DNA from 3 places in the Metapseudomonas resinovorans NBRC 106553 genome. Region 2 is predicted to be linked to each of the others. Evidence: predicted binding sites of a transcription regulator. Region 2 holds the regulator's gene; each other region holds the start of a gene.
What was found. The regulator FliA, encoded in region 2, starts transcription of late flagellar genes. The targets are predictions, from matches to a motif close to CTAAAGTTTNNNNNNNNNNNGCCGNTAA.
Positions count from the first base shown of each region.

Region 1: a site for FliA is predicted at 4,650-4,677, ahead of motA (flagellar motor stator protein MotA). Genes of this name have one in related genera too.
Region 3: a site for FliA is predicted at 8,352-8,379, ahead of PCA10_RS21455 (flagellar protein MotY). Genes of this name have one in related genera too.

Region 1 is NC_021499.1:5,751,406-5,762,071, forward strand. Features, by position in the region: gene queG (tRNA epoxyqueuosine(34) reductase QueG) at 1-751, shown strand, start outside; gene orn (oligoribonuclease) at 741-1,283, opposite strand; gene rsgA (small ribosomal subunit biogenesis GTPase RsgA) at 1,578-2,609, shown strand; gene motB (flagellar motor protein MotB) at 2,684-3,733, opposite strand; gene motA (flagellar motor stator protein MotA) at 3,744-4,595, opposite strand; gene PCA10_RS25905 (HDOD domain-containing protein) at 4,713-6,236, shown strand; gene rhdA (thiosulfate sulfurtransferase) at 6,277-7,092, shown strand; gene asd (archaetidylserine decarboxylase) at 7,117-7,980, shown strand; gene PCA10_RS25920 (hypothetical protein) at 8,165-9,991, shown strand; gene PCA10_RS25925 (EAL domain-containing response regulator) at 10,051-10,666, shown strand, end outside.
Region 2 is NC_021499.1:4,354,182-4,364,847, forward strand. Features, by position in the region: gene PCA10_RS19765 (chemotaxis protein CheA) at 1-2,188, opposite strand, end outside; gene PCA10_RS19770 (protein phosphatase CheZ) at 2,200-2,988, opposite strand; gene PCA10_RS19775 (chemotaxis response regulator CheY) at 3,008-3,382, opposite strand; gene fliA (RNA polymerase sigma factor FliA) at 3,465-4,211, opposite strand; gene fleN (flagellar synthesis regulator FleN) at 4,208-5,041, opposite strand; gene flhF (flagellar biosynthesis protein FlhF) at 5,118-6,464, opposite strand; gene flhA (flagellar biosynthesis protein FlhA) at 6,480-8,603, opposite strand; gene flhB (flagellar biosynthesis protein FlhB) at 8,911-10,047, opposite strand; gene fliR (flagellar biosynthetic protein FliR) at 10,111-10,666, opposite strand, start outside.
Region 3 is NC_021499.1:4,756,680-4,767,345, forward strand. Features, by position in the region: gene PCA10_RS21420 (DUF4824 family protein) at 1-377, shown strand, start outside; gene PCA10_RS21425 (sensor domain-containing diguanylate cyclase) at 433-1,926, shown strand; gene modC (molybdenum ABC transporter ATP-binding protein) at 2,159-3,244, opposite strand; gene modB (molybdate ABC transporter permease subunit) at 3,248-3,934, opposite strand; gene PCA10_RS21440 (GGDEF domain-containing protein) at 4,010-5,038, opposite strand; gene gloA (lactoylglutathione lyase) at 5,315-5,701, opposite strand; gene PCA10_RS21450 (argininosuccinate synthase) at 5,937-7,154, opposite strand; gene PCA10_RS21455 (flagellar protein MotY) at 7,284-8,315, opposite strand; gene pyrC (dihydroorotase) at 8,482-9,528, shown strand; gene rnt (ribonuclease T) at 9,525-10,199, shown strand; gene PCA10_RS21470 (peroxiredoxin) at 10,322-10,666, opposite strand, start outside.

The sequences.
Region 1 (10,666 bases), 1.4 Mb from region 2:
CCACAAGCTGATCCGCAAGCGCCTGCAGCAGCTGGCCGAGCGCATCGAACAGGCCGTCGGGCCGTTCAGCTACCGCGCCTTCGTCGACAGCGCACCGGTGCTGGAGAAAGCCATCGCCGAGCAGGCGGGGCTTGGCTGGATCGGCAAGAACACCCTGGTGCTCAACCGCAAGGCCGGCAGCTACTTCTTCCTCGGCGAGCTGTTCGTCGACGCGCCCCTCCCGGTGGATGAGCCCCACGGCAGCGAGCATTGCGGACGCTGTTCGGCCTGCCTGGACATCTGCCCGACCGCCGCCTTCGTCGGCCCCTACCAGCTCGATGCCCGGCGCTGCATTTCCTACCTGACCATCGAGTACAAGGGCAGCATTCCCGAAGAGCTGCGCCCGCTCATCGGCAACCGGGTCTTCGGTTGCGACGACTGCCAGATGGTCTGCCCCTGGAACCGCTTCGCCCGCCCATCGGGTGAAGGCGACTTCCAGCCACGCCACGGCCTGGACAACGCCGAGTTGGCCGAGCTGTTCCGCTGGAGCGAAGAGGAGTTCCTCAGCCGCACCGAAGGCTCGCCGCTACGCCGCGCCGGCTACGAGCGCTGGCTGCGCAACCTGGCGGTAGGACTGGGCAATGCGCCCTCGAGCATTCCGGTACTGGAGGCCCTGCACCTGCGCCGCGAGCATCCCTCGGCTCTGGTGCGCGAGCATGTGGAGTGGGCGCTGGCCCGGCACCGGGCCAGCGCGCGCGACGTCAGATCTTGAAGAAGTGTTCGCGGTAGTGCTGCAGCTCGGCAATCGAGTCGCGGATATCGTCCAGCGCCAGGTGGGTGCTGCTCTTCTTCACCCCGTCGCGTACTGCCGGCGCCCAGCGCGCGGCCAGCTCCTTGACGGTGGAAACGTCCAGGTTGCGGTAGTGGAAGTAGGCTTCCAGCTGCGGCATGTGGCGATAGAGGAAGCGGCGGTCCTGGCAGATGCTGTTGCCGCAGATCGGCGACTTGCCCTTGGGCACCCATTGCTCGAGGAAAGCCAGCGTCTGGGCTTCGGCTTCGGCAGCGCTGATGCGGCTGTCACGCACACGCTGGGTCAGGCCGCTCTGGCCGTGCTGGCGGGTGTTCCACTCGTCCATGCCGGCGAGGATCTCGTCGCTCTGGTGGATGGCGATGGTCGGCCCCTCGGCCAGCACGTTGAGGTCGCTGTCGGTGACGATGGTGGCCATCTCGATGATGACGTCCGTGTCCGGGTTCAGGCCGGTCATTTCCAGATCGATCCAGATCAGGTTCAGGGCATTGGGCATAGTCGGTCTCCAGGGCAAGACGCGCATTCTAGCTCAGAGCCTATCCACGATTTGCTGCGCGTCGGCCCTGCTGCGTTAAAAGCAGGCTCGGAATGCTCATTTACAGCTGTAAACTCCGCTTCCTCGCCTGTTTGATTCGCTGGCGCTCACCCTGTGGGCCAGCCTGCGGCTGTTACTCCCGTTGGTCGTTGCGCCTTGCATGACTCTAGCTCGCGAAATCGTGAACCGGCTCTTGGAGCCTGAGGATGTGGGCCGCGTGCTAAACTCGCGCGGTTTTTTCCAAGCGGAACCACCATGGCCAAACGCCAACTGACACGCCGGCAAAGCTGGCGCATCGAGAAGATTCAGGAAGAGCGCGCTGCTCGTGCAGCCAAGCGGGAGTCGCGCGCGGTCGAAGAACTCGAAGGCGGCGACCTCGGCCCCGAGCAGACCGGCCTGGTAATCGCCCACTTCGGCGTCCAGGTGGAGGTCGAGGCCCTGGAAGGCGATCAGGCCGGCCAGATCATGCGCTGCCACCTGCGCGCCAACCTGCCGCCGCTGGTGACCGGCGACCGCGTGGTCTGGCGCTCCGGCAACCAGGGCATTGGCGTGATCGTGGCTCAACTGCCGCGCACGTCGGAGCTTTGCCGCCCGGACATGCGCGGCGTGCTCAAGCCGGTGGCGGCCAACGTCGACCAGATCGTCATCGTCTTCGCCCCCCTGCCCCATCCCCACGCCAACCTGATCGACCGCTACCTGATCGCCGCCGAGCATGCCGGCATCCGCCCGCTGCTGCTGCTGAACAAGGCCGACCTGGTGGATGACGAGAACGGCGCCATGCTCGACGCGCTGCTCGGCGTCTACCGGGATCTGGGCTATCCGCTGCTGGAAGTCTCGGCCAGCCAGGGCGGCGGCATGGAAGACCTGATGACGCGGCTCGACGGCCATATCAGCGTGTTCGTCGGCCAGTCCGGGGTGGGCAAGTCATCCCTGGTCAACAGCCTGCTCCCGGGGGTGGATACCCGTGTCGGCCCCCTCTCCGAACTCACCGGCAAGGGCACCCACACCACCACCACCGCGCGGCTGTTCCACTTCCCCGGCGGCGGCGAGCTGATCGACTCCCCCGGTATCCGCGAATTCGGCCTGGGCCATGTCAGCCGTGACGACGTGGAAGCCGGCTTCATCGAGTTCAACGAGCTGATCGGCACCTGCCGCTTCCGCGACTGCAAGCACGACCGCGAGCCCGGCTGCGCGCTGCTCAAGGCCCTGGAAGACGGCCGCGTGCACCCGCAACGCATGGCGAGCTATCGGCATATTCTCGCCAGCATGCCCGAGAGCGAGTATTGAGCCTCGGGCCGACTTGATCGCCAGAAATGAAAAAGGCCACGCAATGCGTGGCCTTTTTTTCATTCCCGACGGAATCACTGCCCCTTGGGCTCATCCATCTTCAGTACGCCGTCTTCGAAGATATTCAGTTTCTCCCGAAGTTCGCGGGGCTGTACCGGCGCGGACTGCTCCCCGCCCGGAGCCTGGGGCGCGGCGCCATCGATGGGCGCCTGGGGCTGCCCAGGCGCAGGCTCGGCGGCCTTGTCGCCATCGCCCTGCTCACCCTCGATGGCGCGCTGGGCCTTCTTGGTCAGGACGATGATGTCGATGCGGCGGTTGACCGGATTGAAGGGGTCCTTGCGATCGAACAGCGCCGAGGAGGCGTAGCCCACCACGCGCGCCACCTGCTCGTCGGGGTAACCACCGGCGATCAGGGTCCGGCGCGCGGCGTTGGCGCGGCCGGCGGAAAGCTCCCAGTTGCCGAACTCGCCATCGCCGGCATAGGGCTTGGCGTCGGTGTGGCCGCTGATGCTGATCTTGTTCGGCACGGCTTTGATGGTTTCGGCGAGGATCAGCAGGATGTCCTCGAAATAGGGCTGCAGGCGCGCACTGCCGAGATCGAACATCGGCCGGTTGGCGGCGTCCATGATCTGGATACGCAGGCCGTCCTGGGTGATCTCGAAGAGGATCTGGTCCTTGAACTTGCGCAGCTCGGGGTTCTCTTCGACCTTGTTCTGCAACTCCTGCAGCAGCAGTTCCAGGCGCTCGCGTTCGATCTGGTCGGCCAGGGTTTCCACCTGGCTGGCGTCGACGGGCGTGGTGTCGGTGGAGTCGATGGCCGCTTCCTGGGAATCGGGGGCATCCTTCAACTCGGGGTTCAGGGTGCGGTCAGGTGCGGGGGTCGGCGTACCGCCCAGGTCGATGACGTAGGGGCTGGCGCTCTCGGTGAACCCGATGGGGTCCTTGAAATAGCCGGAGATGGCCTTCTTCTGTTCCGGGGTGGCCGAGGACATCAGCCAGAGCACCAGGAAGAAGGCCATCATCGCCGTGGCGAAGTCGGCGAAGGCGATCTTCCAGGCGCCGCCGTGGTGCCCGGCGGCGTAGCGCTTGACGCGCTTGACGATGATCGGCTGATTGTTCTCCATGACTCAGCCTTCAGCTGCCGCGCACGGCCTGCTCCAGCTCGCTGAAGCTCGGCCGGTGCGCCGGGAACAGCGTCTTGCGGCCGAACTCCACGGCCAGGGACGGCGGCATGCCGGAAGCCGATGCCACCAGGCAGGCCTTGATCGACTCGAACACGTTCAACTCTTCGCGAGCGTCATGCTCCAGGGACACCGCCAGCGGGCCGAAGAAGCCATAGGCCGCGAGAATACCGAGGAAGGTACCCACCAGCGCCGCACCCACGTGCTGGCCCAGCGCGGCCTGCTCGGCCTCGCCCAGCATGGCCATGGTCACCACGATGCCGAGTACCGCGGCGACAATACCGAAGCCCGGCAGGCCGTCGGCGATGCGGTTGACAGCGTGGGCCGGGTGTTCCAGCTCTTCCTTCATGCTGGCCAGCTCCATGTCGAACAGGCCTTCCAGTTCGTGGGGCGCCATGTTGCCGGACGACATGATGCGCAGGTAGTCGCAGATATAGGCGGTCATCCGGTCATCCTTGAGGATACCGGGGTACTTGCTGAAGATCGGGCTGGCGGCGGCGTCCTCGATGTCGGCCTCGATGGCCATCATCCCTTCGCGGCGGCTCTTGTTGAGGATCTCGTAGAGCAGGCGCAGCACTTCCAGGTAGAAACCATGGGTGAAGCGGGTGCCGAACATCTTCAGCGACTTCTTGAAGACGATCATGGTCGTGCTGCCGGGGTTGGCCTGCAGGAACGCGCCAAGCGCCGCACCGCCGATGATCAGCACTTCGAAGGGCTGGATCAGCGCGCCGACCTTACCGTGGGACAGGATGTATCCGCCGAGCACACTGGCGAATACGACGATGATGCCGATGATTTTTGCCATAGGAAGGAAGCTTGATGAGTCAGTAGAAAGGGTTATGAAAAGTGCCCCTTCTAATTATCGGAAGATATGCGCCAGACTATAGCCTGTTCAGGCGAAAAGCCAGATTGGCGGCCCCCCATGTCAACCGCAAAGCCCATGCCACGCAGCCTTGATGGATGGATCAAGCACCTCGATGGAGTTCGCTTGCCCGTCCCCGCCGCCGCCCACGAGAAAGTTCGCCGGGCATTGGGCGACAACCGCCGCTCCCTGCGCGATATCGCCGACCTGACCCAGGAAAGCCCGGCGCTGGCCCTCAGCCTGCTGCGTGAGGCCAACGCCACCAGCAACATGCTGAGCAGCCCGGCCGAAAGCCTGGAGGTCGCCCTCACCCGCCTCGGGCTGAAACGCGCCGAAACACTCCTAAACCGCCTGCCGGCGGTGCCCGAGGAAGAAATCCCCCAGGCCCTGCGCCAATTGCTGCTCATCAGCCAGCACGCCACCCAGCAGGCCAACGGCCTGTTTGCCGCACGCCTGGCGCGCCTCTGGCAGGAAGTCCACTGGTGCAGCCTGCTGTTCCTTTCGCCACTGTGGCCGCTGCTGGCCAGCCACCCGGAGCTGTTCGCCAACTGGGAAAAACGCGTGCTGGGCGCAGGCGAGCCGGCCCTCAAGGTCGAGCGCGAGCTGCTCGGCGTGCCCCTGCTGCAGCTCTGCCAACGCCTGGCCGAGCACTGGAAACTGCCCGACTGGATCATCCAGGGCTACCGCCTGCTGAGCGATGATCGCCGCCTGCTGGTCAAGGCCCTGCACATCGCCCGCGACAACGAACATCCGCTGCAGCAGCAACAGCAACTGGACGCCAACCCGATCCTGGGTCGCTGGCTCACCCAGCCGGGCAATACGGTGCTGCTGGCCAACGGCCTGGCGATTTCCGCCCATGTCGGCTGGGGCGACGACCACAGCTTGCGCTGGCAGCGGCTCACCGGGCTGTTCCTCAAGACCCCTCTCGACGAACTGCAGCAACAGGTTCACCAGCATGCGGCCCAGAGCGGGCGCCTGCATGCCCGCGGCGACCTCTGGCACCCCGCCGAGGCGCTGCTCTGGCCCTGGCACCAGCAACGCCTGCGTCCGGAGCCCGTGGCCGCGCCAACGCCGAACGCCGCCGCCCTGGACGACTGGCGCCGTCACTGCGGCGAACTGCTGCGCGAGCCCAGCCCCTTCGCCAACGTGGTGCAACTCTCCGCCTGCGCCCGCGACGCCCTGCACAGCGGCGGCATGAGCCGGGTCCTGGTGCTGTTGGCCGACCGCAACCACAGCCGCCTGATGGTCCAGCAACAGGCCGGCATGCCCAAGGAGGCCAACGGCCTGCAACTGGACCCCGGCCAGAGCCAGGTCCTGCGCCGCTTGCTGAGCCAGGCCGGGCAGCTGCGCCTGGGGCCGGACAACATGGCGCAGTTCTCCGCGCTGCTGCCGGGCCAGCTGAAGGGCCTGCTCCCGGGCAACTACCTGCTGCTGCGCTCCCTGGCGGTGAACGGCCGGGTGGCCATGCTCGTGGTGGCCGACCAGGATGGCGCGCCGTTCTCCGAACTCGGCCTGCGCGCCTTCGCCAAGACCGCCCAGTGCATCGAACGAGCCCTCGCCGCTTTCGCCAGTCGCGGCCGCTAGGCGCTACAATCCGCCACTTTGCCCATTAATGGAGGCTTCCATGTCCGCCTTCTCCAACCTGCCGCTGGTGATCGAGCCGGCCGACCTGGCCTCCCGCCTCGACGCCGCCGACCTGATCCTGGTCGACCTCACCAGCACCGCGCGCTATACCGCCGGCCACCTGCCGGGCGCTCGTTTCGTCGACCCCAAGCGCACCCAGCTCGGCCAGCCGCCGGCGCCGGGCCTGCTGCCGGCCAAGGCCGACCTCGAAGCGCTGTTCGGTGAGCTCGGCCACCGCAGCGACGCCACCTACGTGGTCTACGACGACGAAGGCGGTGGCTGGGCCGGACGTTTCATCTGGCTGCTGGATGTGATCGGCCACCACCGCTACCACTACCTGGACGGCGGCCTGCACGCCTGGCTGGCCGAAGGCCGGGAAACCTCCGATCTGGTACCGGCGCCGGTAGGCGGCCCGCTCGCCCTGCCCCTGCATGACGAACCCACCGCCACCCGCGAGTACCTGCAAAGCCGTCTCGGTGCGGCCGACCTGGCCATCTGGGACGCCCGCGGCCCCGGTGAGTACAACGGCACCAAGGTGCTGGCCGCCAAGGGCGGACACATTCCGGGCGCGGTCAATTTCGAGTGGACCGCCGGCATGGACCAGGCCCGTGCCCTGCGCATCCGCACCGACATGGCGGAAATCCTCAAGTCGCTGGGCATCACCCCGGACAAGGAAATCGTCACCCACTGCCAGACCCATCACCGCTCGGGCTTCACCTATCTGGTCGCCAAGGCCCTCGGTTATCCGCGGGTCAAGGGTTACGCCGGCTCCTGGTCCGAGTGGGGCAATCACCCAGATACCCCCGTAGAGCTCTGAGAGCCTGCCCGCCAAGGAAACACCATGAAAGAACGCCTTTTCATCATCAGCCAGTACCTGCTGCCGCATCACCTGCTGTCGCGCCTGGCCGGCGGCATCGCCGAGTGCCGCGTGCGCTGGTTCAAGAACGCCTTCACCGCCTGGTTCGCCAAGCGCTACCAGGTGAACATGGGTGAAGCGCTGGTCGAAGACCTCACCGCCTACGAGCACTTCAACGCCTTCTTCACCCGTGCGCTGAAGCCCGGCGCGCGTCCGCTGGACGAAACCCCCGGCGCCATCCTCTGCCCGGCCGACGGCGCCATCAGCCAGATCGGCCCGATCGAGCACGGCCGCTGCTTCCAGGCCAAGGGCCACAGCTTCAGCGTGCTCGAACTGCTGGGTGGCGACGCCGAACTGGCGGCGCCCTTCATGGGCGGTGAGTTCGCCACGGTCTACCTGTCGCCGAAGGACTACCACCGCGTGCACGCGCCCCTGGGCGGCACCCTGCGGGAGATGGTCTACGTACCCGGCCGCCTGTTCTCGGTGAACCAGAGCACCGCCGAGAACGTGCCGGAACTGTTCGCTCGCAACGAACGGGTGGTCTGCCTGTTCGACACCGAGCGCGGCCCCATGGCCGTGGTGCTGGTGGGGGCGATGATCGTCGCCTCGGTCGAAACCACCTGGGCCGGGCTGGTGACTCCGCCCAAGCGCGAACTCAAGACCTTCAGCTACGGCGAAGCGGCCCGCGCGCCGATCAAACTGGAGAAGGGCGAGGAACTCGGCCGCTTCAAGCTCGGCTCCACCGCCATCGTTCTTTTCGGGCCGGATCAGGTGCGCTGGGCCGAAAACGCCTGGCCGGGCAGCCAGGTGCGCATGGGCCAGCTGCTGGCCCTGCCCAAGGAAGCCTGAGGAAAAACCCCGGCCGAACTGCACTATCCGGCCGGGGTCCTATCATGGAAGACAGGTATTCGCAGCACCTGCCAACGCGTCGACAGTCCGCCCCCGGGATGGCTGCCAGCGCGCAAGGATGCTGTTAGAGTGCTGAAAACCAAGCCAATTCATGTCGCACGAGCAATCGGAGAAGCCGATCCGGATGGACCACCAGAGCCCTCACCTGCTGTTGCGTGTCCCTACGCCTAGCAAACAGAGCCTGTCCTTCTGCGGTGCCACCCCTCGTGAGCTGAAAGGCTGGATCGCCCATCTGCCGAAGGCCAACCTCGGCGAGACCGCGCGCCAGCTCTACCAGGCGATGGTAGAGCTGAACCAACTGGAAACCCCCTGCGAAAACCGCCTGCAGCTGCTGGAACTGATGCGGCCGGAAATCTACTTCGTCTGCCAGCACCTGGAACGCCACTTCCTCAGCCAGTCCATCGTGCTCGACGAGCGGCCCCGCAAGGTCGCCAACCTCTGCCAGGCCCTGCAGAACCACCTGGCCATCGGTTACAAACTGATCGTCGTGCAGGAGTCGCCGCGACCCAGCCGCGACCGCGAACGCGTGCAACTCCTGGCCATCGCCCTGCAGCGCGCCGTGCACAGCCTGAACGGCCCGCTGATCCGCTCCAACCAGCTGTACTGCCCGGTCCCGGAAGGCCTCTGGCTGGAACTGCACCAGCTCTATCAACTGGCCCAGGGCCGCCAGCTGCATCGTGTGACCGTGCGCGACCCGCTGGCCCGTCACACCCAGGGCCTGAGCGTCGAGCAGACCTACCTGGTGGCCCTGCTGCTGGGCTGCTCCCGCTGCAACCAGATGCGCCAGAACGGCATCGCCCGTCTCGCGGAAGTCCTCGAACCCTGGAGCGCGCTGGTCAGCCTGCAGCCGGCCGACCTGCCGTCCAGCCTGTTCGCCGTGGCGCCGCAGCTGGACGGGCCGCCGCGCTACAAATCCCTGTTCAGCGAAGCCGACCCGCGCACCCTGCTGGGGTTCGACCCGTTGCCGCTGGTGGACGCCATCAAGGAATACCTGCTGCTGCCGGCCGAACAGCGCGGCCAATCGCGCCTGCTTATGCCCGAGGGCCTGAGCGTCGACCTGCTGCAGCACCTGAGCTCGGCCTGGGGCGACATCTCCGAGCGCACCTTCCAGCGCAACCCCGGCCAGGGCAGCCTGACCCTGTGCATCGGCATGAGCGCGCTGCATTTCTACCTGGCCGGCAGCCGCCCATTCAGCGAAGTGCTGAAGATCCCCTTGGACATTGGCCAGGCGGTCTTCGACAGCGTGGCCAAGCCGGTCGCCAAGGACGTCTGGTCCAAGGCATTCGACGCCCAGCCCAACCAGGGCTGGCAGCCAGGCATGCCACTCGAGGAAATCGAATACACCCGCCCCGTCGCCGAAAGCAACGCACAGCCCACCCAGGCCAGCGCGGCGCCGGAGAGCTACCCGACCTTCAGTGTCGCGGTGGTCAACCACAGCCCGGGCGGCTACTGCCTGAGCTGGCCCAAGGAAGTGCCCAGCCAGTTGCAGGCCGGCGAACTGCTCGGCGTACAGGACATCCCCGGCCAGGGCTGGAGCATCGCCGTGGTGCGCTGGATCCGCCAGGTACGCGGCGGCGGCACCCAGATGGGCATCGAACTGGTGGCCCCCCAGGCGCAATCCTGCGGCGTACTGCTGCTGCGCAAGGGCGAGCAGAACAGCCACTACCTGCGCGCCCTGCTGCTGCCGGCCATCGGCGCCATTTCCCGTCCGGCCACGCTGATCACGCCGCGCCTGCCCTTCCAGGAAGGCAACAAGGTGCAGATCAACCTGCATGGCGACGAGCACCGCGCGGTCCTCACCCGCCGCCTTACCAGCACGGGCAGTTTCAACCAGTTCGAATACCGGATCTTCGAGCAGCCGACACCGCCACAAGGGAAGCCCGTCACAGCACCGGGAAGCCAGTCGCCGGGGGGCGAGGAAGATTTTGACTCGCTCTGGAAGTCGCTGTAGATTCGAGGCTTATCACCATTCGTCGCCTATTCGCGCTCGTTCGGCGCTAAGCACAGGCCATGGCCATCGAAAAGAAAACGATCCGCCTCCTGATCCTGGAAGACTCGCAGAACGAAGCCGAGCGTCTGGTCAGCCTATTTCGCAACGCCGGCCGCGCCACCCGCGTCCACCGCATCCTTGGCGGCGACGATCTCAATGAAGCCCTGCAGCAGAGCTGGGACCTTCTGATCGCCGCACCCACCAGCGAACTCCTGAGCCCGGGCGAAGCCCTCACCAGCATCCGCCGCCAGTCCAAGGACATCCCCTTCATCCAGCTGGTGCCGGACAACGACTCCGACCTCATTACCGAAGCCCTGGCCCTCGGCGCCCAGGATGCCTTGCCCCAGGGCGAGGACGAGCGCCTGGTACTGGTGGCCAACCGCGAACTGGCGAACCTCGAGCAACGCCGCGCCCGACGCGCCGCCGAAGTCAGCCTGCGGGAAGCCGAGAAGCGCTGCCAGCTGCTGCTCGACAGCTCGGTGGATGCCATCGCCTATGTCCACGACGGCATGCACATCTATGCCAACCGCGCCTACGTGGAGATGTTCGGCTACGACGACGGCGACGAACTCGAAGGCATGCCGATGATCGACCTGATCGCCGGCACCGACCAATCCGGGTTCAAGGACTTCCTGA
Region 2 (10,666 bases):
TGCTCGGCACGTCGAGGATCAGCGCGATACGGCCGTCGCCGGTGATGGTGGCGCCGGACATGCCCGGCGTACCCTGCAGCATCTTGCCCAGGGGCTTGATCACCACCTCTTCCTGGCCCACCAGCTGGTCGACCACGAAGCCGATGCGCTGGGTGCCCACGGAGAGGATCACCACATGGCCCTCGCCCTGCTCTTCCACCGCCGCGCTCTGCACCAGCCAGCGCTTGAGGTAGAACAACGGCAGGGCCTTGTCGCGGACGATCACCACTTCCTGGCCGTCCACCACATTGGTGCGGGACAGGTCGAGGTGGAAGATCTCGTTGACGTTCACCAGCGGGAAGGCGAAGGCCTGATTGCCCAGCATCACCATCAGGGTCGGCATGATCGCCAGGGTCAGCGGGACCTTGATGACGATCTTCGAACCCTGGCCCTTCTGCGAGAACACGTTCACCGTGCCGTTGAGCTGGGAGATCTTGGTCTTCACCACGTCCATGCCGACACCACGGCCGGACACGTCGGAAATCTCAGACTTGGTCGAGAAACCCGGGGCGAAGATCAGGTTGTAGCACTCCAGCTCGGTCAGGCGGTCGGCGGCATCCTTGTCCAGCAGGCCCTTCTCCACCGCCTTGGCGCGCAGCACGGCTGCGTCCATGCCCTTGCCGTCGTCGGTGATCATCAGGAGGATGTGGTCGCCTTCCTGTTCAGCCGAGAGCACCACGCGGCCGGTACGCTGCTTGCCGGCGGCCTCGCGCTCCTCGGGCGACTCGATGCCGTGGTCGACGGCGTTGCGCACCAGGTGCACCAACGGGTCGGCCAACGCCTCGACCAGGTTCTTGTCGAGGTCGGTTTCCTCGCCCACCAGCTCGAGGTTGATTTCCTTCTTCAGGTTGCGCGCCAGGTCGCGGACCAGGCGCGGGAAGCGGCCGAAGACTTTCTTGATCGGCTGCATCCGCGTCTTCATCACCGCGGTCTGCAGGTCGGCGGTCACCACGTCGAGGTTGGACACGGCCTTGGCCATGGCCTCGTCGCCGCTGTTGGTCCCCAGGCGCACCAGGCGGTTACGCACCAGCACCAGCTCGCCGACCATGTTCATGATCTCGTCCAGGCGCGCGGTATCGACCCGCACGGTGGTCTCGGTTTCGCTGACGGCGGCCGGGCCGGCGGCACCATTGCTGGCGGCGGGCGCTGCCTGGCGCGGCGCGGGCTCGGCCTTGGCGGCGGGCTTGGCGACCGCTGCCGGGGCGACCGCACGGCTGACGGCGGGCGCGGCGGCAGGCACCGGCTGGGCGGCGGGTTCTTCAGCCGGAGCCGAGAACTTGCCCTTGCCATGCAACTGGTCGAGCAGCGCTTCGAATTCGTCGTCGGTGATGTTTTCGCCGCTGTCGGCAACGGGTGCCGGGGCAGCGACCGGGGCACTGGCGACAGGCTCGGCGGCGCCGTTGAACTTGCCCTTGCCGTGCAGCTGGTCGAGCAGGTCCTCGAACTCGTCGTCGGAGATCTCGTCGCCGCCGCCAGCGGTGGCCAGGGCCACGGCCGGAGCATGGACGGCTATCGCGGCCTCCGGCTCCACGGCGGCAACGGACTTGCCCTTGCCGTGCAGCTGGTCCAGCAGCGCTTCGAATTCATCGTCGGTGATTTCGTCGTCGGCGGTCGCCGGCGCTTCTGCTTCAGCGCTGGCGTTGTCGGCCAGGGCATCGAGCAACTGTTCGAACTCGCTGTCGGTGATATCGGCCGAGGCCGCCACCGGCGCGGGTGCTTCGACTACCGGTGCGGGCGCCGCGGGGGCCGGCTCGGCGCCACCCGGTTCGGCCAGGCGCGCCAGGGCGGCCAGCAGCTCCGGGGTAGCGGGAGTCGGTTCGCTGCGTTCGCGCACTTCGCGGAACATCTCGTTGACCGTGTCCAGCGCCTGCAGCACCACGTCCATCAGCTCGGCATCCACGCGGCGTTCGCCCTTGCGCAGGATGTCGAAGACGTTTTCAGCGATGTGGCAGCACTCGACCAGGGCGTTGAGCTGGAGGAAACCAGCGCCGCCCTTGACGGTATGGAAACCACGGAAGATCGCGTTGAGCAGGTCCATATCGTCCGGGCGGCTTTCCAGCTCGACCAGCTGCTCGGACAATTGCTCCAAAATCTCGCCGGCCTCTACCAGGAAGTCCTGGAGGATTTCTTCATCGGCGTCGAAGCTCATATGAGCGCTCCCTAGAAACCAAGGCTGGATAGCAGATCGTCGACGTCGTCCTGTCCGGACACCACGTCTTCCCGTATATCGGCATGGATCTGCGGACCTTCACCCCTGGAAGGACTTTTTTGTTGTTCCAGCTCGGCGCGCAGCGCCGCGTGGTCGTGCTCGATGCCCGCGTAACGGTCCACCTGGCTGGCCATGAGCACCAGTTTCACCAGGTTGCTTTCCACTTCGGTGACCAGTTGGGTCACGCGCTTGATCACCTGGCCGGTGAGGTCCTGGTAATCCTGGGCGAGCAGGATGTCGTTGAGCTTGCCCGACAGCGCATCGGTGTCGCGCTGGCTGCGGGAGAGGAATTGCTCGACGCGACGGGCCAGGTCACGGAAACCATCCGCGCCGATTTCCCGGCGCATGAAGCGCCCCCACTCCTCGCCCAATTGCTGGGCTTCGTCGCTCAGGCCGTTGAGCAGCGGCGCGCTTTCCTCCACCAGGTCCATGGTGCGGTTGGCGGCCTTCTCGGTCATCTGCACCACGTAGGACAGCCGGTCGGTCGCGTCGGCGATCTGCGACATCTCCTGGGCGTGGGGCAGGTGCGGGTCGATCTGGAAGTTGACGATGGCGTTGTGCAGCTCACGGGTGAGCCTGCCTACTTCCTGGTACAGGCCACGGTCGCGGACTTGGTTGAGTTCGTGGATGAGTTGCACGGCATCGGTGAAATTGCCTTTCTCAAGGCTATCCACCAGTTCCCGCGCACGGACTTTCAGGGTCGACTCGAAGTCTCCCAGCAGGTGTTCGTTCTGGTCCATGGTGCCCTCGCGGCTGACATCAGCCGTTGACCCGCTCGAAGATCTTCTCGATTTTTTCTTTCAGGACCTGGGCGGTAAAGGGCTTGACCACATAGCCGTTCACGCCGGCCTGGGCCGCTTCGATGATCTGGTCGCGCTTGGCTTCGGCGGTCACCATCAGCACCGGCAGGTGCTTCAGGCGCTCGTCGGCACGCACGGCGCGCAGCAGGTCGATGCCGGTCATGCCGGGCATGTTCCAGTCGGTCACGAGGAAGTCGAAGTTGCCGCTGTGCAGCATCGGCAGGGCCGTGGTGCCATCGTCGGCTTCAGCGGTATTGGTGAATCCCAAATCGCGCAAGAGGTTCTTGATGATGCGTCTCATCGTCGAGAAATCATCCACGATGAGGATTTTCATGTTCTTGTCCAAGTCGACCTCCGTACAGTCTCAAACGCCCCTCTTGCCGGGAGCGCCGTTCAAATCTGGAAGCGGTGTGCGTTCAGCGCGCGCGCCATTCACAGAGCCGCGCGCGCAGACGGGCCGCGCACTGGCTATGCAACTGGCTGACTCGCGATTCGCTGACCCCCAGCACTTCACCGATTTCCTTCAGGTTCAATTCTTCGTCGTAGTACAGCGCCAGCACCAGGCGCTCACGCTCCGGCAGGTTCGCGATGGCATCCGCCAGCGCGGCCTGGAAGCGTTCTTCTTCCAGATCTTGGGAAGGTGAGAAAGGAGTGACACCGGCGTCCTCGTGCACGCCGCCCTGCTCGCCGTCCTGCAACAGGTCGTCGAAGCTGAACAGGCGGCTGCCCAAGGTGTCGCTCAGGATGCCGTAGTAGTCTTCGAGACTCAATCCAAGTTCGGCAGCAACTTCCTGATCTTTAGCGTCGCGTCCCGTTCTGGCTTCAATTACCCGGATCGCGTCGCTCACCATGCGGGTGTTGCGGTGCACCGAACGGGGTGCCCAGTCGCCCTTGCGGACCTCGTCGAGCATGGCCCCGCGAATGCGGATACCGGCGTAGGTTTCGAAACTCGCGCCCTTGCTGCCGTCGTATTTCTTCGAGGCTTCGAGCAGGCCGATCATCCCGGACTGCATCAGGTCTTCCACCTGCACGCTGGCCGGCAGGCGCGCGAGCAGGTGATAGGCGATGCGCTTGACCAGGGGCGCGTAGCGCTCGATCAGTTGATGTTGCGAATCCCTTGCCTGTGCCTTGCCGTACATACGCAGCCCCGTGGCGGGTGTCATACAGGGTGTTCCGCGGAGGGCTGTCTGACCAGCCGCTCGACGAAGAACTCCAGGTGACCACGCGGATTGGCCGGCAGCGGCCAGCTGTCGACCTTCTGTGCGATCGCCTTGAACGCCAGCGAGCACTTCGAGCGCGGGAAGGCTTCATAGACCGCGCGTTGCTTCTGCACGGCCTTGCGCACCGATTCGTCGTAGGGCACCGCGCCGACATACTGCAGGGCGACGTCGAGGAAGCGGTCGGTGACCTTGGTCAGCTTGGCGAACAGGTTGCGTCCTTCCTGCGGGCTGTGGGCCATGTTGGCCAGCACGCGGAAGCGATTCATGCCGTAGTCGCGGTTGAGCAGCTTGATCAGCGCGTAGGCGTCGGTGATCGAGGTCGGCTCGTCGCAGACCACCACGATGACTTCCTGGGCGGCGCGGACGAAGCTGACCACCGAATCGCCGATACCGGCGGCGGTGTCGATCACCAGCACGTCGAGATTGTCGCTGATGTCGCTGAAGGCCTGGATCAGGCCGGCGTGCTGCATGGGCGAGAGCTGCACCATGCTCTGCGTGCCGGAGGCGGCCGGGACGATGCGAATGCCACCCGGCCCCTGCAACAGCACGTCGCGCAGGTCGCATTCGCCATTGATCACATCGGCCAGGGTGCGCTTGGCGGTGAGGCCGAGCAGGACGTCGACGTTGGCGAGTCCCAGGTCGGCGTCCAACAACATGACGCGACGACCCAGCTCGGCCAGTGCCAGCGAAAGGTTCACCGACACGTTGGTCTTGCCGACGCCACCCTTGCCGCCGGTCACCGCGATCACCTGTACGGGATGCATACTACCCATTTCAAATACCTTGCCTTAGGTCGACTGGGCCACTTGGCTGTCCAGCACCGCCCCCTCGGGGGCGGCTAACGATTCTTCAACCGGCGCGCCGCGCCGGATTCTGGTAGAGCCCGGCGAACAGGTCAGCCATGGCTTCTTCACTTGGATCCTCCGGTGCCTGGAGGCTCACCGCACGGCTCACCAGCTGGTGGCTGCGCGGAACCTGCAGATCATCCGGGATTCGCGGTCCATCGGCGAGATAGGCTACCGGGAGATGCTGGCCGATAGCCAGCCCCAAAACCTCGCCCAGACTGGCCGCTTCGTCCGCCTTGGTAATGACGCAACCCACCAGGCCGCAGCGTTTGTAGCTGTGATAGGCGGCCTTGAGCACCTGGCTCTGGCTGGTAGCGGCCATGACCAGGTAATTCTTCGCGTTTATCGACCGGCTTGCCAGCGCTTCCAGCTGCAGGGTGAGGGCCGGATCGTTGACCGGCAGACCGGCGGTATCGATCAGCACCACGCGCTTGCGCATCAGCGGCGCCAGGGCCTGGGTCAGGGACTGGCCCGGGTCCACCAGGGTCACCGGTACGCCGAGGATGCGGCCGAGGGTCTTGATCTGTTCCTGGGCGCCGATGCGGAAACTGTCCATGCTCACCAGGGCGACGCCCTGGGCGCCGTACTTAAGCACGTAGCGGGCGGCCAGCTTGGCCAGCGTGGTGGTCTTGCCCATGCCGGCCGGACCGACCAGGGCGATCACACCGCCCTCTTCCAGCGGCTCGATCTTCGGCGTGCGGATGGCGTGGGCCAGGTGCGCCAGCAGCATGCGCCAGGCCTGGCGCGGTTCGTTGACCTTGGCCACCTTGTCCAGCAGGGCGCGGCCCAGCTCGGCCGACAGACCCATGCGCTGCAAGCGGCGCCAGAGGTTGGCCTGCTGCGGGCGACGGCTTTGCATCTGGCCCCAGGCGATGGACCCCAGTTGCACTTCGATCAGTTCACGCAGGCCGCTCAGCTCGAAACGCATGGCGTCCAGGGCGGCTTGCTCGACCACCGGCGGCCGCGTGCTCACCGCTTCCAGCGGACGCGGCGCCGGACGCGGGCGACTCATGGCGGCGGACAGCGCCGACTCGGGCAGCTCGGACTCGATGGCGGTCAGCGACTCCCCGGCGAACAATTGACGGTCCTTGCCGGCATCGGCCATGGCACGGGTGGTCAGCTCGGCCTGGGCTTCGGCGATGCGCGCCTGGGTCTTGCGCAGCTCGGCTTCGAGGGCCGGGTTGGGCTTGCTCGGTGCCGGGGCCGGCAGCGGGTAGTCCAGCGCCGCGGTCAGCTCGACACCGCCGGCGACCCGACGATTGCCGATGATGGCGGCATCCGCGCCCAGTTCATCACGCACCAGCTTCATGGCTTGACGCATATCGGCGGCGAAGAAGCGTTTGACCTGCATGGTCCTTGCCCTCGGTTAGTTCTGGCCCACAGTCGCGACTATGGTGACCTGCTTGTTGTCCGGTATTTCCTGGTAGGCCAGTACGTGCATGGTGGGCACGGCGAGCCTTGCGAAGCGCGACATCATTGCCCGGATCGGTCCGGCCACCAGCAGGATCGCCTGCTTGCCGAGCATTTCCTGACGCTGCGCCGCCTCTACCAGGGAGCGTTGCAACTTTTCGGCCATCCCGGGTTCCAGAAGAACGCCATCTTCCGAACCCTGTCCGGCCTTCTGCAGGCTATTGAGCAATATCTGTTCCAACCTGGGCTCCAGAGTGATCACGGGCAGCTCCGGCTCTAGTCCCACAATGCTTTGCACGATTGCGCGGGATAGCGAGACGCGCACCGCCGCCACCAGCGCGGCGGGATCTTGACTCTTGGGCGCTAGGTTGGCGATGGCTTCGGCGATGGTGCGGATGTCGCGCACCGGCACCTGTTCCTGCAGCAGCGCCTGGAGGACCTTGAGCAGGGTCGACAGCGACACCATGCCGGGCACCAGCTCTTCGGCCAGGCGCGGCGAGCTCTTGGCGAGGTTCTGCATCAACTGCTGGACTTCTTCGTGGCCGAGCAGCTCGTGGGCGTGCTTGTGCAGGACCTGGTTGAGATGGGTGGCGACCACGGTGCTGGCGTCCACCACCGTGTAGCCGAGGGATTGGGCCTGGTCGCGCTGGCTGGCGTCGATCCACACCGCTTCCAGGCCGAACGCCGGATCCTTGGCGGCCACGCCGTTGAGGGTGCCGAACACCTGGCCGGGGTTGATGGCCAGCTCGCGGTCCGGGTAGACCTCCGCCTCGGCCACGCTGACGCCCATCAGGGTCAGGCGGTAGGCGTTGGGCAGCAGGTCGAGGTTGTCGCGGATATGCACCGAGGGCATCAGGAAGCCCATCTCCTGGGACAGCTTCTTGCGCACGCCCTTGATCCGCGCCAGCAACTGGCCGCCCTGGTTGCGGTCCACCAGCGGAATCAGCCGATAGCCCACTTCCAGGCCCACCAGGTCCACCGGGGTCACGTCGTCCCAGCCCAGCTCCTTGGTTTCCTGGGCGCGCTGGGCGGGCAGCAGCTCCTGCTGGCGCTTCTCCTCCTGCACCGCCTCTTCCTTGACGCGCGTCTGCTTCTTCCAGATCAACCAGGCGCCGCCTGCGGCCACCAGGCCGAGGCCGACGAAGGGCACATGGGGCATGCCCGGCACCAGGCCCATGGCGATGAGGATGGCGGCGGACACCGCCAGGGCCTTGGGCGAGGCGAACATCTGCCGGTTGACCTGCTGACCCATGTCCTCGGAAGAGGACACGCGGGTCACCATGATCGCCGCGGCGGTGGACAGCAGCAGCGAGGGAACCTGCGCCACCAGGCCGTCGCCGATGGTCAGCAGGGAGTAGATGCGGCCGGCGTCGCCGAAGCTCAGGCCGTGCTGCAGCATGCCGATGGCCATGCCGCCGATGAGGTTGATGAAGAGGATCAGCAGGCCGGCGATGGCGTCACCACGGACGAACTTGCTGGCACCGTCCATGGAGCCGTAGAAGTCGGCTTCCTGGGACACTTCGCTACGGCGCTTCTTGGCCTCGGCCTGGTCGATCAGACCGGCGTTGAGGTCGGCGTCGATGGCCATCTGCTTGCCGGGCATGGCATCCAGGGTGAACCGCGCGCTCACTTCGGAGATACGCCCGGCACCCTTGGTGACCACCACGAAGTTGATGATCATCAGGATCGCGAAGACCACCGCACCGACCACGTAGTTGCCACCCACCACCACATCGCCGAAGGCCTGGATCACCTTGCCCGCGGCGTCGTGGCCGTCCTGACCGTGGAGCAGCACCACACGGGTGGAGGCCACGTTGAGCGCCAGGCGCAGCAGGGTGGCCACCAACAGGATGGTGGGGAAGACGGCGAAATCCAGGGGACGCAGGGCGTAGACGCTGACCAGCAGCACCACGATCGACAGGGCGATGTTGAAGGTGAAGAACACATCGAGCAGGAACGGCGGCACCGGCAGGGTCATCATGCCCAGCATCACCAGTACCAGCAGCGGCACCCCGAGGTTGCCACGACCCATGCCCACCAGGTTGTTGCGGACATTGCCGATCAGTTGCGTACGATCCACTGCTACTCCCCTACCCCTTTCCGCGGAATTCCGCTCCGCGCATCCAATCTTTTGACGCCAACAGGCGTCCTGACTTCCCTTGTGCAAGAAGCCTTCCAACTTCGTTAAGAGATTGATTTTGCGAGAAGTGGAGAGGGATTCCGGATGAGATCCGGGGAAGGCCACGTAGGATGGGTTGAGCGGAGCGATACCCATGCGGACATGATTGATGGGTATCGCAAGCTCGCGGAACGCCGCCCGACCCATCCTACGAGCTGAGCTGCCCGTGGCGAATGAATTCGCCCCTACAAGGTGACCTCACCCGCGGTTATTCGTCCCGGCGCAGGTCCGCCGGGATCGGCAGGTCGTTGAGCGGTGTCGGGCGCTTGCCGCGGCCGGCGCGGAACTGCTTGAGCTGGTAGACGTAGGCCAGCACCTGGGCCACGGCCAGGTAGAGGCCGGCGGGGATTTCCTGGTCCAGCTCGGTGGAGTAGTAGACCGCCCGCGCCAGGGCTGGCGATTCCAGCACCGTCACCTTGTTCTCCTGGGCGATCTCGCGAATCTTCAGGGCGGTGAAGTCATTGCCCTTGGCCAGCAGCATGGGCGCGCCGCCCTTCTCGGCGTCGTATTTCAGCGCCACGGCGAAGTGGGTCGGGTTGGTGATGACCACGTCGGCCTCGGGCACGGCGGCCATCATGCGGCGCTCGGCCATCTCCCGCTGCAGGCGGCGGATGCGCGACTTGACCTCGGGCTTGCCCTCGGAATCCTTGTATTCGTCGCGCACCTCCTGCTTGGTCATCATCAGCTTCTGCTTGTTGTCCCAGAGCTGGAAGGGCACGTCGACCGCGGCGATCAGGATCAGCCCGCAGGCCAGCCAGACCGCGCTCCAGCCCACCACCTGGACGCTGTGCAGGATGGCCATTTCCAGGGGCTCGTGGCCGATCGCCAAGAGGTCGTCGCGGTCGGAGTTGAGCACCGCCAGGGCCACCATCAGGATCAGCGCGAACTTGGCCAGGGCCTTGAGCAGTTCGGCCAGGGAGTGCAGGGAGAACATGCGCTTGAGCCCGGACAACGGGTTCATCCGGCTGAACTTGGGCATCAGCGCCTCGGTGGAGAACAGCCAGCCTCCGAGGGAGATGGGACCTGCGATGGACACCACCAGCAGGGTGATCAGCAACGGCATGACGGCATCCAGCGCCATCTTGCCCGACAGCAGCAGCCAGATGCCCATGCTGCGCTCGTCCATCAGCACCTCCCGAGAGAGGGAGAAGTTGGAGCGCATCATCTTCATCATCATGTCGGCCACGCCACCGCCGGTGGCCAGCACGCCGCCGGCGCCAGCCAGGGTCACGACGAGGGTGTTGAGCTCGCGGGAACGGGCGATCTGGCCCTTCTCGCGGGCCTCCTGCATCCGTTTCCCTGTGGGTTCCTCGCTCTTGTCCGCCCCGCTCTCACTTTCCGCCATGGAAAACTACCTGCGTTGCCGTCGGTGGAGTTGCCCGTTGCCGGGAAATCGTCAAAAGATCGCTCATCGCGCCCTCGCCATTTCCCGCAGCAACTGCAGGGCGTCGCTGGCCAGCACCTGGTACTGGGCGAGGATGTCGGCCATGCCGATCCAGACGATCACCATGCCGAGGGCCAGGGTCAGCGGGAAGCCGATGGAGAAGATGTTCAGCTGCGGCGCCGCGCGGGTCATCACGCCGAAGGCGATGTTGACCACCAGCAGTGCGGTGATCGCCGGCAGCGCCAGCAACAGGCCCGCGCCCATGACCCAACCGAGCTTGCCGGCCACTTCCCAGTGGTGGTTGGTCAGCAGGCCGCCGCCCACCGGCAGGGTGACGAAGCTCTCGGCGAGCACCTCGAACACCACCAGGTGGCCGTTCATGGCGAGGAACAGCAGGGTCACCAGCATCAGGTAGAACTGGCCGAGCACCGGCACGGACACGCCGTTGGTGGGGTCGACCATGGCGGCGAAGCCCAGGCCCATCTGCATGGAGATGATCTGCCCGGCCACCACGAAGGCATGGAAGAACAGCTGCAGCACGAAGCCGAGCAAGGCCCCCACCAGCACCTGTTCGCCCACC
Region 3 (10,666 bases), 400 kb from region 2:
AGGAGCACCGCAGCAGTCGCCTGTTCGCGGTGGACGTGGGGCTGGATCGCGAGGCCCTGCGCAGCCGTTATCCCGATCGCGGTCGCTACGCCATCCTGTCCGGCATCGTCAGTGCCTGGGTGCGCGATGGGCGCCTGACCGGGCAGATCAGTCGGCTGCGCATCGCCGAGATCAACGTGCCCCACGCCTGGCGTGAGGGGTTGCGAGACGGACTGGTGCGCGACCGCGAAGACAAGCCAAGTGCGCGCTTGCGCCTGTGGCTCAGCATCGGCCAGCGCCTGGAACCCTGGATCGATTCGGTGCCGGAGCTCCAGCGCGGTGACGGTCAAGGAAAGCCGGCCAGCGCCGATAGCCTGGCGTCAAGTACCCGTCCGTGACGCCCGCGCCAGCGCACGCTAGCATTGCGCCACTAGCCTGAGGTCCTGTTGTCCGATGCCGTTACCAGAAGCTACCAAGCAAAGCCACCGCCTGTTGGTCCTGACGTTGGTACTGCTGCTTGGCGGCGGTTTCCTGGTCACCTCCCTGGTCAGCTACCAGGCATCGCTGAAGTCCATGCGCAGCAGCATCATCAACACCGAACTGCCGCTGACTTCGGACAACGTCTACTCGGAAATCCAGAAGGACCTGGTCCGTCCCATCCTGATTTCCTCGATGATGAGCCGCGACACCTTCCTCCGGGACTGGGTGATGCAAGGGGAAAAGGACGTCGAGCCGATGACCCGCTACCTGCGCGAAGTCCAGGAGCACTACGGCGCCTTCACCAGCTTCTTCGTCTCCGAGCGCAGCCTCACCTACTACCAGACCAAGGGCGTGCTCAAGCGCGTCGACCCGAAGGAACCGCGGGACATCTGGTACTTCCGCGTGCGCGACATGAAGGAGCCGTACGAGATCAACGTCGATGTGGACATGGCCAACCAGGACCGGTTGACCATCTTCATCAACTACAAGGTGTTCGACTACGACGGCAACTTCATCGGCGCCACCGGGATCGGCCTGACGGTGGACGCGGTGATCAAGCTGATCGACGAATACCAGCGCCGCTACGACCGCAGCGTCTACTTCGTCGATACCACCGGGCGCATCGTCCTCACCGGTGCGGACGGCGGCCCGCTGGGTGCGAAAGTCGGCGAATCGCTGTCGCAGGTGCCCGGCCTCGAAGACCTGCAGGCCAAGCTGGGGCGCCCCCAGAGCGGCAAGTTCGAGTACCAGGAGCGCGGCCGCGATCACTACCTGAACGTGCGCTACATCCCCGAACTGGACTGGTACCTGTTCGTCGACAAGCATGAAGGCGGCCTGCTCAACGGACTCCGCAATACCCTCTACCTCAACCTGCTGATCTGCCTGCTGGTGACCATCGTGGTGCTGGTGCTGCTGAGCCGGCTGATGCGCCGCTACCGGCAGAGCATCGCCGCCCTGGCCACCACCGACAGCCTCACCGGACTGCCCAACCGGCGCGGCTTCGAGCTGCTGGCCGGCCAGGCGCTGCAGGAAGCCCGTCGTGACCGCAAGCCGCTGACCGCCCTGCTGCTGGACCTCGACCACTTCAAACTGCTCAACGATACCTACGGCCACCAGGCCGGCGACGAGGTGCTGCAAGGTTTCGCCCAGAACCTGCGGGACGGCCTGCGCCAGTCGGATATCGTCTGCCGCTGGGGCGGCGAGGAATTCATCATCCTGCTCAAGGACACCGGCAACGCCACCGCCCACTTCCTGGCGGAAAAGGTGCGCAGCGACGTGGCTGCGCGGCGCTATCCCTTCAAGGGCGTGAACCTGCACGTGACCACCAGCATCGGCCTGGCCGAGATGCACCCGGACGACTCCCTGGACAGCCTGATCGGCCGCGCCGACCGTGGCCTTTACCGGGCCAAGCAGTCGGGCCGCAATTGCGTGTGCGTGGAGCCATCGGGCAACCACGACGTGCTCTGACGCTTACGACAGTGTCCGGCCGGGAACGTCCGTAGGAGCGATTTCAATCGCGAAGGGCAGCCACGCTGCCCGTTGCCTCAAGCCGTGCAGGACTGCCCTTCGGCCCGTTTCGCGAATGAATTCGCTCCTACACGGATGACGCAGAACCTGTAGCCCGGATGCAATCCGGGACCAATCCGACACCCGCCTCCCCGGATTTCATCCGGGCTACCGAGGGGAGAGAGAACGTGCCTCAGGCCAGCAACGCCACCGACTTGATCTGCGCCCAGAGCGTCTGGCCCGGGTAGAGCCCGAGCTGGTCGCGGGAGAAGCGGGTGATGCGCGCCAGCATGGGGGCGCCATCCACATCCAGGCGTACCAGTACATGGGCCGCGTTGGCCGCCGGTGACTCTTCCACCACCCGCGCCGGCAGCAGGTTGAGAATGCTGCTGTCGCGCTGCTTCTCGAGGCTCAGGCTGACGTCCCGCGCCAGCACCCGGAAACGCAGGCCACGCCCCGCCTCGACGGGCGAATGGGCCACCCGCACGCTGAGCGAGCTGCCCGGCAGCGCGAGGGTCAGCAACTGGTAGCGGGTATCGAAGCCCAGCACCCTGCCCTCGATCACCACGCCGGCCTCATCCTCGTGGGCGGTGGGCAGGTCGAGTCGCGCCAGGGTCTGCGCCAGCGAGCCGCTGGCCAGCACCTTGCCGTCGTCCAGCAGCACCAGATGGTCGGCCAGGCGCGCCACTTCGTCCGGCGAGTGGCTGACGTAGAGCACCGGGATATCCAGCTCGTCGTGCAGCCGTTCGAGGTAGGGCAGGATCTCGCCCTTGCGCTTGAGGTCCAGCGCCGCCAGGGGTTCGTCCATCAGCAGCAGGCGCGGGCTGGTCAGCAGCGCCCGGGCGATGCCCACGCGCTGCCGTTCGCCGCCGGACAGGCCGCCCGGCATGCGTTCCAGCAGATGCCCGATACCCAGCAGCTCCACCGCCTGCTCCAGCTGCACCCGCCGCTCCCGCGCCGGAATGCGCCGCTGGCCATATTCCAGGTTGCGCCGCACCGAGAGGTGTTCGAACAGGCTGGCCTCCTGGAACACGTAGCCCAGCGGCCGCTTGTGGGTGGGCAGGAAATGGCCGCTGGAGCTGTCCTGCCAGAGCTCGCCATTCACTTCCAGGAAGCCTTCGGCGGCTCGTTCCAGGCCGGCGATACAGCGCAGCAGGCTGGTCTTGCCCGAGCCGGAATGACCGAACAGGGCGCTGACGCCACGACCGGGCAGTTCGAGGTCGGTGTCCAGGGAAAAGCCCGGATGGCGCAGGCGAAATCGTGCGCGAATCAGTTGCATGCTTCAGGTCCAGCCAGGTTTCAGGCGCCGGCTGGAGTTCAGCGCCAGCAGGATGAGGAAGGAGAACACCAGCATGCCGCCGGCCAGCCAGTGGGCCTGGGCGTACTCCATGGCCTCGACATGGTCGAAGATCTGCACCGAGACCACGCGGGTCTTCTCCGGGATATTGCCGCCGATCATCAGCACCACGCCGAACTCCCCCACCGTGTGGGCGAAGCCGAGGATGGACGCGGTGACGAAGCCCGGTCGCGCCAGTGGCAGCACCACGCTGAAGAAGGTGTCCCAGGGGCTGGCGCGCAGGGTCGCGGCCACTTCCAGGGGACGCTGGCCAATGGCGCTGAAGGCGTTCTGCAGGGGCTGCACGACGAAGGGCATGGAGTAGATCACCGACCCCACCACCAGGCCGGCGAAGGTGAATGGCAAGGTGCCAAGGCCAAGGCTCTGGGTGAACTGGCCGATGAAACCATGGGGGCCCATGCTCACCAGCAGGTAGAAACCGATGACCGTGGGCGGCAGCACCAGCGGCAGGGCCACCACCGCGGCGACCGGGCCCTTCATCCGTGAGCGGGTACGCGCAAGCCACCACGCGATGGGCGTGCCCACCACCAGCAGCAACAAGGTGGTGAGGGTGGCCAGTTCCAGGGTCAGCCAGATGGCGGCCAGGTCGGTGCGGTCGAGGGGAAAGTTCATGAGTTGGCCGAACGGTCGAGTTTCGCTGTGTGGCGAACTATATAGCGAAGCCTGCGAGCCAGCCAGGACAAGGCGTCAGCGGCTGCGCTGCAGGGCGTTTCCGGCCTCCACTATCAGTTGCTCGAGGTCCTGGCCGCGGGTGGATTCGGCATGGCCGACGCGCAGGCCGAGATGCTGCTCGGCCGCACGATTGAAGGCTCCGAGCCCCCCGAGCAGGCGCTGCACCACGGCCTCCGGATAGCCGTAGCCGGTGGTCAGCACGAGAAACTCGCCACCGCCGAGGCGCGCCAGCAGGTCGTCGCGGCGAAATTGCGCGCGCAGCATGCGGGCGGCCACCAGCGGCAGGCTTTCGCCCGGCCCGAGGTCGGCGCTGTCCACCAGCAGGTGCAGGAGCAGGCATGGGGTGTCGCGCTGGCGCGCGGCCTCCAGCGTCTCGCCGGCAAGGCGCAGGAAGCCGAGGCGATTGTGCAGGCCGGTGAGTTCGTCGGTCATGGCGAAGCGCTGGATGTCCTGCTCGACCCGCTCGCGTTCGCAGGCTTCGTCATAGAGAAGTCGGTTGGCGGCCACCAGGTCCTGGGTACGGGCGACGACCCGTTGCTCCAGTTCGTTGTAGAGCTGGACGTTCTCCATGGCCACCGAGGTGGAGTCGGCCAGGGCCTGGAGCAGGCCAACCTCGCGCAGAGTGGCTTGGCGCGCGGTGGCCCAGTAGGTGCCGATCGCCCCCACCGGCGCCAGGCTGCGGATGGGCACCATCACCAGGCTTTTGACGAAGGTCGGGCGGTAGGCGTCGTGGGGGATGCGCGGGTCGAGGTAGATATCCGCGATCACCGCGGGCTCGCGATTGAGCATGGCCCAGCCGCTGATGCAGGTTTCCATGGGAAATCGCAGGCCTTTCCACAGCGGCGAGATGGCGTCCTCGTCCTTGTAGTGGCAGAGGTCGCCGTCGCGCAGGACAAAGGTGGCGCCGTCGGCCCCCACCAGCTCCCGCGCGGCGCTGCGGACTATTTCCGCGATGCGGTCCAGGTCACGAGCCAGGGACAATTCCTGGATGGCCCTGACCAGGCATTCGAGATGACGTTCGTAGCTGACCGCGGAACCATCCATGGAACAGGTCTCCAGACCGGGCGGTAGCGCCCCGGATTCATATCAGCACAGAGCGTTCGTCCTTGCGAGAGGAAGACAGCAATTTGCCTTCATCGGGGTAGATCCCCAGCTGTGGAGGGGCCGGCCGCGAGAGGGTGGTCGGCAGTTCCCTGGACCTGACCTTCTGATCCCCAGTGCCAAAACGAAAAGACCAGCCCGGCCTGGGCCGAGCTGGTCTTTTCCTGGCTACCGCGAGCAGGGCTGCGCGGCGCTTGCCGGCCGCGCAGCGAATATCCGTCAGCTGGATTTCTGGATCAGCTCGATCTTGTAGCCATCGGGGTCGGTGACGAAGGCGATGACGGTACTGCCATGCTTCATGGGACCGGCTTCGCGGGTCACGTTGCCGCCGCTGGCCTTGATGTCCGCGCACGCCTGGTAGGCGTCGGCCACTTCCAGGGCGATGTGGCCGTAGCCGCTGCCCAGGTCGTACTGGTCCACACCCCAGTTGTAGGTGAGTTCGATCACGCTGTTGTGGGCCTCGTCGCCGTAGCCGACGAAGGCGAGGGTGAACTGGCCGTCCGGGTAGTCATTGCGGCGCAGCAGGGTCATGCCCAGCACTTCGGTGTAAAAGGCGATGGATTTGTCCAGGTCGCCGACTCGCAGCATGGTATGCAGCAGTCTCATCGTTGGTTCCTCATCGTTTGCCCGGGTTGGCGGGGTCTGAGAGCTCGTTTACGATCTCGCGAGCTAGAGAAGAACAAGGCGAAAATGGCTGAGGAAGCGGAGTTTACAGATTGTAAATGAGCATTCCGAAGCCATTTTCAACGCAGTTCTTCCGACGCGCAGCAGATTGTAGACGGGCTCTAAATGCAAACCCCGGCTCTTGGCCGGGGTCTGTAGGCTCAAGCGCGCAAGCTTATCAGAACAGCTTGCGACCCTTGCCTGCGGCGATGCGCATGCGCAGGGCGTTGAGCTTGATGAAGCCTGCAGCGTCTGCCTGGTTGTAGGCGCCGGCATCGTCCTCGAAGGTGGCGATGTTGGCGTCGAACAGGGAGTCGTCGGACTTGCGGCCGACCACTACGACGTTGCCCTTGTACAGTTTCAGGCGCACCACACCGTTCACGTTGGTCTGGGAGGCGTCGATCATCTGTTGCAGCATCAGACGCTCGGGGCTCCACCAGTAACCGGTATAGATCAGGCTGGCGTACTTGGGCATCAGCTCGTCTTTCAGGTGAGCCACTTCGCGGTCCAGGGTGATGGACTCGATGGCGCGGTGGGCCTTTAGCATGATGGTGCCGCCGGGGGTCTCGTAGCAGCCACGGGACTTCATGCCGACATAGCGGTTCTCGACGATGTCGAGGCGGCCGATGCCGTTCTCGCCGCCAATGCGGTTCAGCTCGGAGAGCACCTGGGCCGGGGTCATGTCCTTGCCGTCGATGGCGACGATGTCACCGGCGCGGTAGGTCAGCTCGATGTAGGTGGGGACGTCCGGCGCGCTTTCCGGCGACTTGGTCCACTTCCACATGTCTTCCTCGTGCTCGGTCCAGGTGTCTTCCAGCACGCCGCCCTCATAAGAGATGTGCAGCAGGTTGGCGTCCATGGAGTACGGGGACTTCTTCTTGCCGTGGCGCTCGATCGGGATACCGTGCTTCTCGGCGTAGTCCATCAGCTTCTCGCGGGACAGCAGGTCCCACTCGCGCCAGGGAGCGATCACTTTCACGCCCGGCTTCAGCGCGTAGGCGCCCAGCTCGAAGCGAACCTGGTCGTTGCCCTTGCCGGTGGCGCCATGGGAGATGGCGTCGGCGCCGGTCTCGTTGGCGATTTCGATCAGGCGCTTGGCGATCAGCGGACGGGCGATGGAGGTACCCAGCAGGTACTCGCCTTCATATACGGTGTTGGCGCGGAACATCGGGTAGACGAAGTCGCGAACGAACTCTTCGCGCAGGTCGTCGATGTAAATTTCCTTGACGCCCATGGCCTGGGCCTTCGCGCGGGCCGGCTCGACCTCCTCGCCTTGACCGAGGTCGGCGGTGAAGGTCACCACTTCGCAGTTATAGGTATCTTGCAGCCACTTGAGGATCACCGAAGTATCCAGGCCACCGGAATAAGCCAGGACAACCTTCTTTACGTCCGCCATGCCATCAACTCCACGGGGGTTGTACGAAAAGCCCGTGATTCTACTGACCCTGACGGCCAAATTACAGTGGCGCGACAGCTTATGACGACGAGGCGACAGATTCTGTCGACTGTGCGACGAACGGCAAGGTCATGATCCAGCGGGTGCAGGGGCCGGCGGCTGGGCTGCAGGTGCAGGCGCAGGCGGCGGGCCCTGGACACCGGGCCTCGGCGTCGACACGCCCGGAGAGTTGGCCGGGACGCCCGGCGTTGGCGTGGGCGCCGGTGCCTCAGCCGGGGGCGGCGTGGGTGCCGGCGCGACCTCGGGCGGCTCGACACGAGACAACTGCACCGTGGCGCGACGGTTCTTCGCCCGGTTGGCCGAGTTGTTGTTCGGTGCCAGCGGGTAACGCTCGCCATGGAAACGCATGGCCATCTGCGCTTCGGGGAAGCCGTTGGCCTTGAGGAACTCGAACACCGCCAGCGCCCGGCGGCGCGACAGGTCGCGGTTGGTCAGGCGGTTGCCGCTGTTATCGGAATGGCCGTCGATCTCGATGTGATTGACGCTGGGATCGGCCTTGATGAAATCGAGGATGATCTCCAGCTTGGCCCGCGCCATGTCGTCCAGGTCCACGCCGCCGCCGGGGAAGCCGACCTGCGCGTGGCTGATCTGATCGAAGTTCACCGGCAACAGCTTGGCGGTGCAGGCCAGGTAGTCCTGGTAGGCCTGGTTGAACCTGACAGGCAGAAGCCGCACTTCCATGGCGTCGCCGCCCTGCAGGGTACGGTGGCGCACCAGCGGGCTGCGCCCCTGCATCAGGCCCGTGAGCAGGCGCCCGGCCTGTTGCTCGGAACTGTTGAAGGGCACCTCGCCATTGCCGACGCTGACCGAACCCAGGTTGATGTCACCCCTGCCCGGCTGCCAGGGCGCCGCAGCCGCCAGCAGGGTGGCCGAGCCCGTCCCCATCCAGCGCTCGCGTGCCTTGAGACGGAAGGTGGCCTGTTCGCCGGCGCGGCGCACGAACTCGCCCGAACCGAAATCGGTGATCGGCTGGGACAGCCGACACTCGAACTTGTCGCCCTCGACCTTCCACTCCACTTTCTCCAGACGAGTCTGGAAAGTGATGGCCATGGCCGGCAGGCTGGCGAACAAGCTCAGGAAGAGGAGATAGCGCTGGCGCACGACGGGCTCCACGGGGAATTGCGGCACTCCTGCTGGATATCGGTGGCGCGCGGCAAAACTTGAACGCCGATTTGCCGGCACCCAAGCCAGGGCTCAAGCCCCGCGTGCCCCTGGAGGCCTTTTCCGGTAGCATGTTCGCCCAGTTCTGCCCGCCTGGAAGCCCCTCATGTCCGACCGATTGACCCTCCTGCGACCCGACGACTGGCACATCCATCTGCGCGATGGTGCCGTCCTGGCCCATACCGTCGCGGATGCCGCCCGTACCTTCGGCCGCGCCATCATCATGCCCAACCTGGTACCCCCGGTTCGCAACGCCGAGGAAGCCGATGCCTACCGCCAGCGCATCCTCGACGCGCGCCCGGTCGGCAGCCGCTTCGAGCCGCTGATGGTGCTCTACCTCACCGATCGCACCAGCCCGGAGGACATCCGCGCGGCCAAGGCTTCCGGCTTCGTGCACGCCGCCAAGCTCTACCCGGCCGGCGCCACCACCAACTCGGACTCCGGCGTCACCAACGTCGACAAGATCTTCCCGGCCCTGGAAGCCATGGCCGAAGTGGGCATGCTGCTGCTGGTCCACGGTGAAGTGACCCGTGGCGAGATCGACGTGTTCGACCGCGAGAAGGTGTTCATCGACGAGCACCTGACCCGCGTGGTCCAGCGCTTCCCGACCCTGAAGGTGGTGTTCGAGCACATCACCACCGGCGATGCGGTGCAGTTCGTGCAGTCGGCCTCGGCCAACGTCGGCGCCACCATCACCGCCCACCACCTGCTGTACAACCGCAACCACATGCTGGTGGGCGGCATCCGTCCGCACTTCTATTGCCTGCCGATCCTCAAGCGCAACGTGCACCAGGAAGCCCTGCTGGACGCGGCCACCAGTGGCAGCAACAAGTTCTTCCTCGGCACCGACTCGGCCCCCCACGCCAAGCACGCCAAGGAAGCCGCCTGCGGCTGCGCCGGTTGCTACACCGCCTATGCGGCCATCGAGCTCTACGCCGAAGCCTTCGAGCAGCGCAATGCGCTGGACAAGCTGGAAGCCTTCGCCAGCTTCCACGGCCCGGACTTCTACGGCCTGCCGCGCAACACCGACAGCATCACCCTGGTGCGCGAGGAATGGACCGCCCCCGCTACCCTGCCGCTGGGCGACCAGGAAGTGGTACCGCTGCGCGCCGGCGAGAAGCTGCGCTGGCGCCTGCTGGAGGAACAAGCGTGAGCGAGGACCTCTACGACGACGAACTGGACGGCAGCCTGCCTTCCGGCCCGCGCCACCCGATGGCAGCGCGTTTCCGTGGCTACCTGCCGGTAGTGGTGGATGTGGAAACCGGTGGTTTCAATTCCGCCACCGACGCCCTGCTGGAGATCGCCGCGACGACCATCGCCATGGATGAGCAAGGCTTCCTCTATCCGGACCACACCCACTTCTTCCGCATCGAGCCCTTCGAAGGCGCCAACATCGAACAGGCTGCGCTGGAGTTCACCGGGATCAAGCTGGATCACCCGCTGCGCATGGCGGTGACCGAGGAGCACGCGCTGACGGAAATCTTCCGTGGCCTGCGCAAGTCGATCAAGGCCAATGGCTGCAAGCGCGCCATCCTGGTGGGCCACAACTCCAGCTTCGACCTCGGCTTCCTCAACGCCGCGGTGAATCGCACCGGGATGAAGCGCAACCCCTTCCACCCCTTCTCCAGCTTCGACACCGCGACCCTGGCCGGCCTCGCCTATGGCCAGACCGTACTGGCCAAGGCCTGCCAGGCCGCCGGCATCGAGTTCGACGGCCGCGAGGCGCACTCGGCACGCTACGACACCGAGAAGACCGCCGAGCTGTTCTGCGGCATCGTCAATCGCTGGAAAGAGATGGGCGGCTGGATGGACGACGAGGACTGAGTCCGCGTCTTTCTCCAGACATGAAAAAGCCCGGCGATTGCCGGGCTTTTTCTTTACCGCGAGTAGCTTCAGCGCAAACCTTTTCACGATCTCGCGCGTTGCGCAGCGGATCGTGGAGAGGCTTACAGGGCGGAAGCGTTCTCGGACAGGTACTGGGCCACACCTTCCGGAGAAGCGGTCATGCCCTTGTCGCCTTTCTTCCAGTTGGCCGGGCAGACTTCGCCGTGCTCTTCGGTGAACTGCAGGGCGTCGACCAGACGCAGCAGCTCGTCCATGTTACGGCCCAGCGGCAGGTCGTTGACGATCTGCGAACGCACAACGCCGTTCTTGTCGATCAGGAAGGCGCCACGGTAGGCAACGCCGTCTTCGGATTCGACGTCATAGGCCTTGGCGATCTCGTGCTTCATGTCGGCGGCGAGGGTGTACTGGACTTGGCCGATGCCGCCCTTGTCCACCGGGGTGTTGCG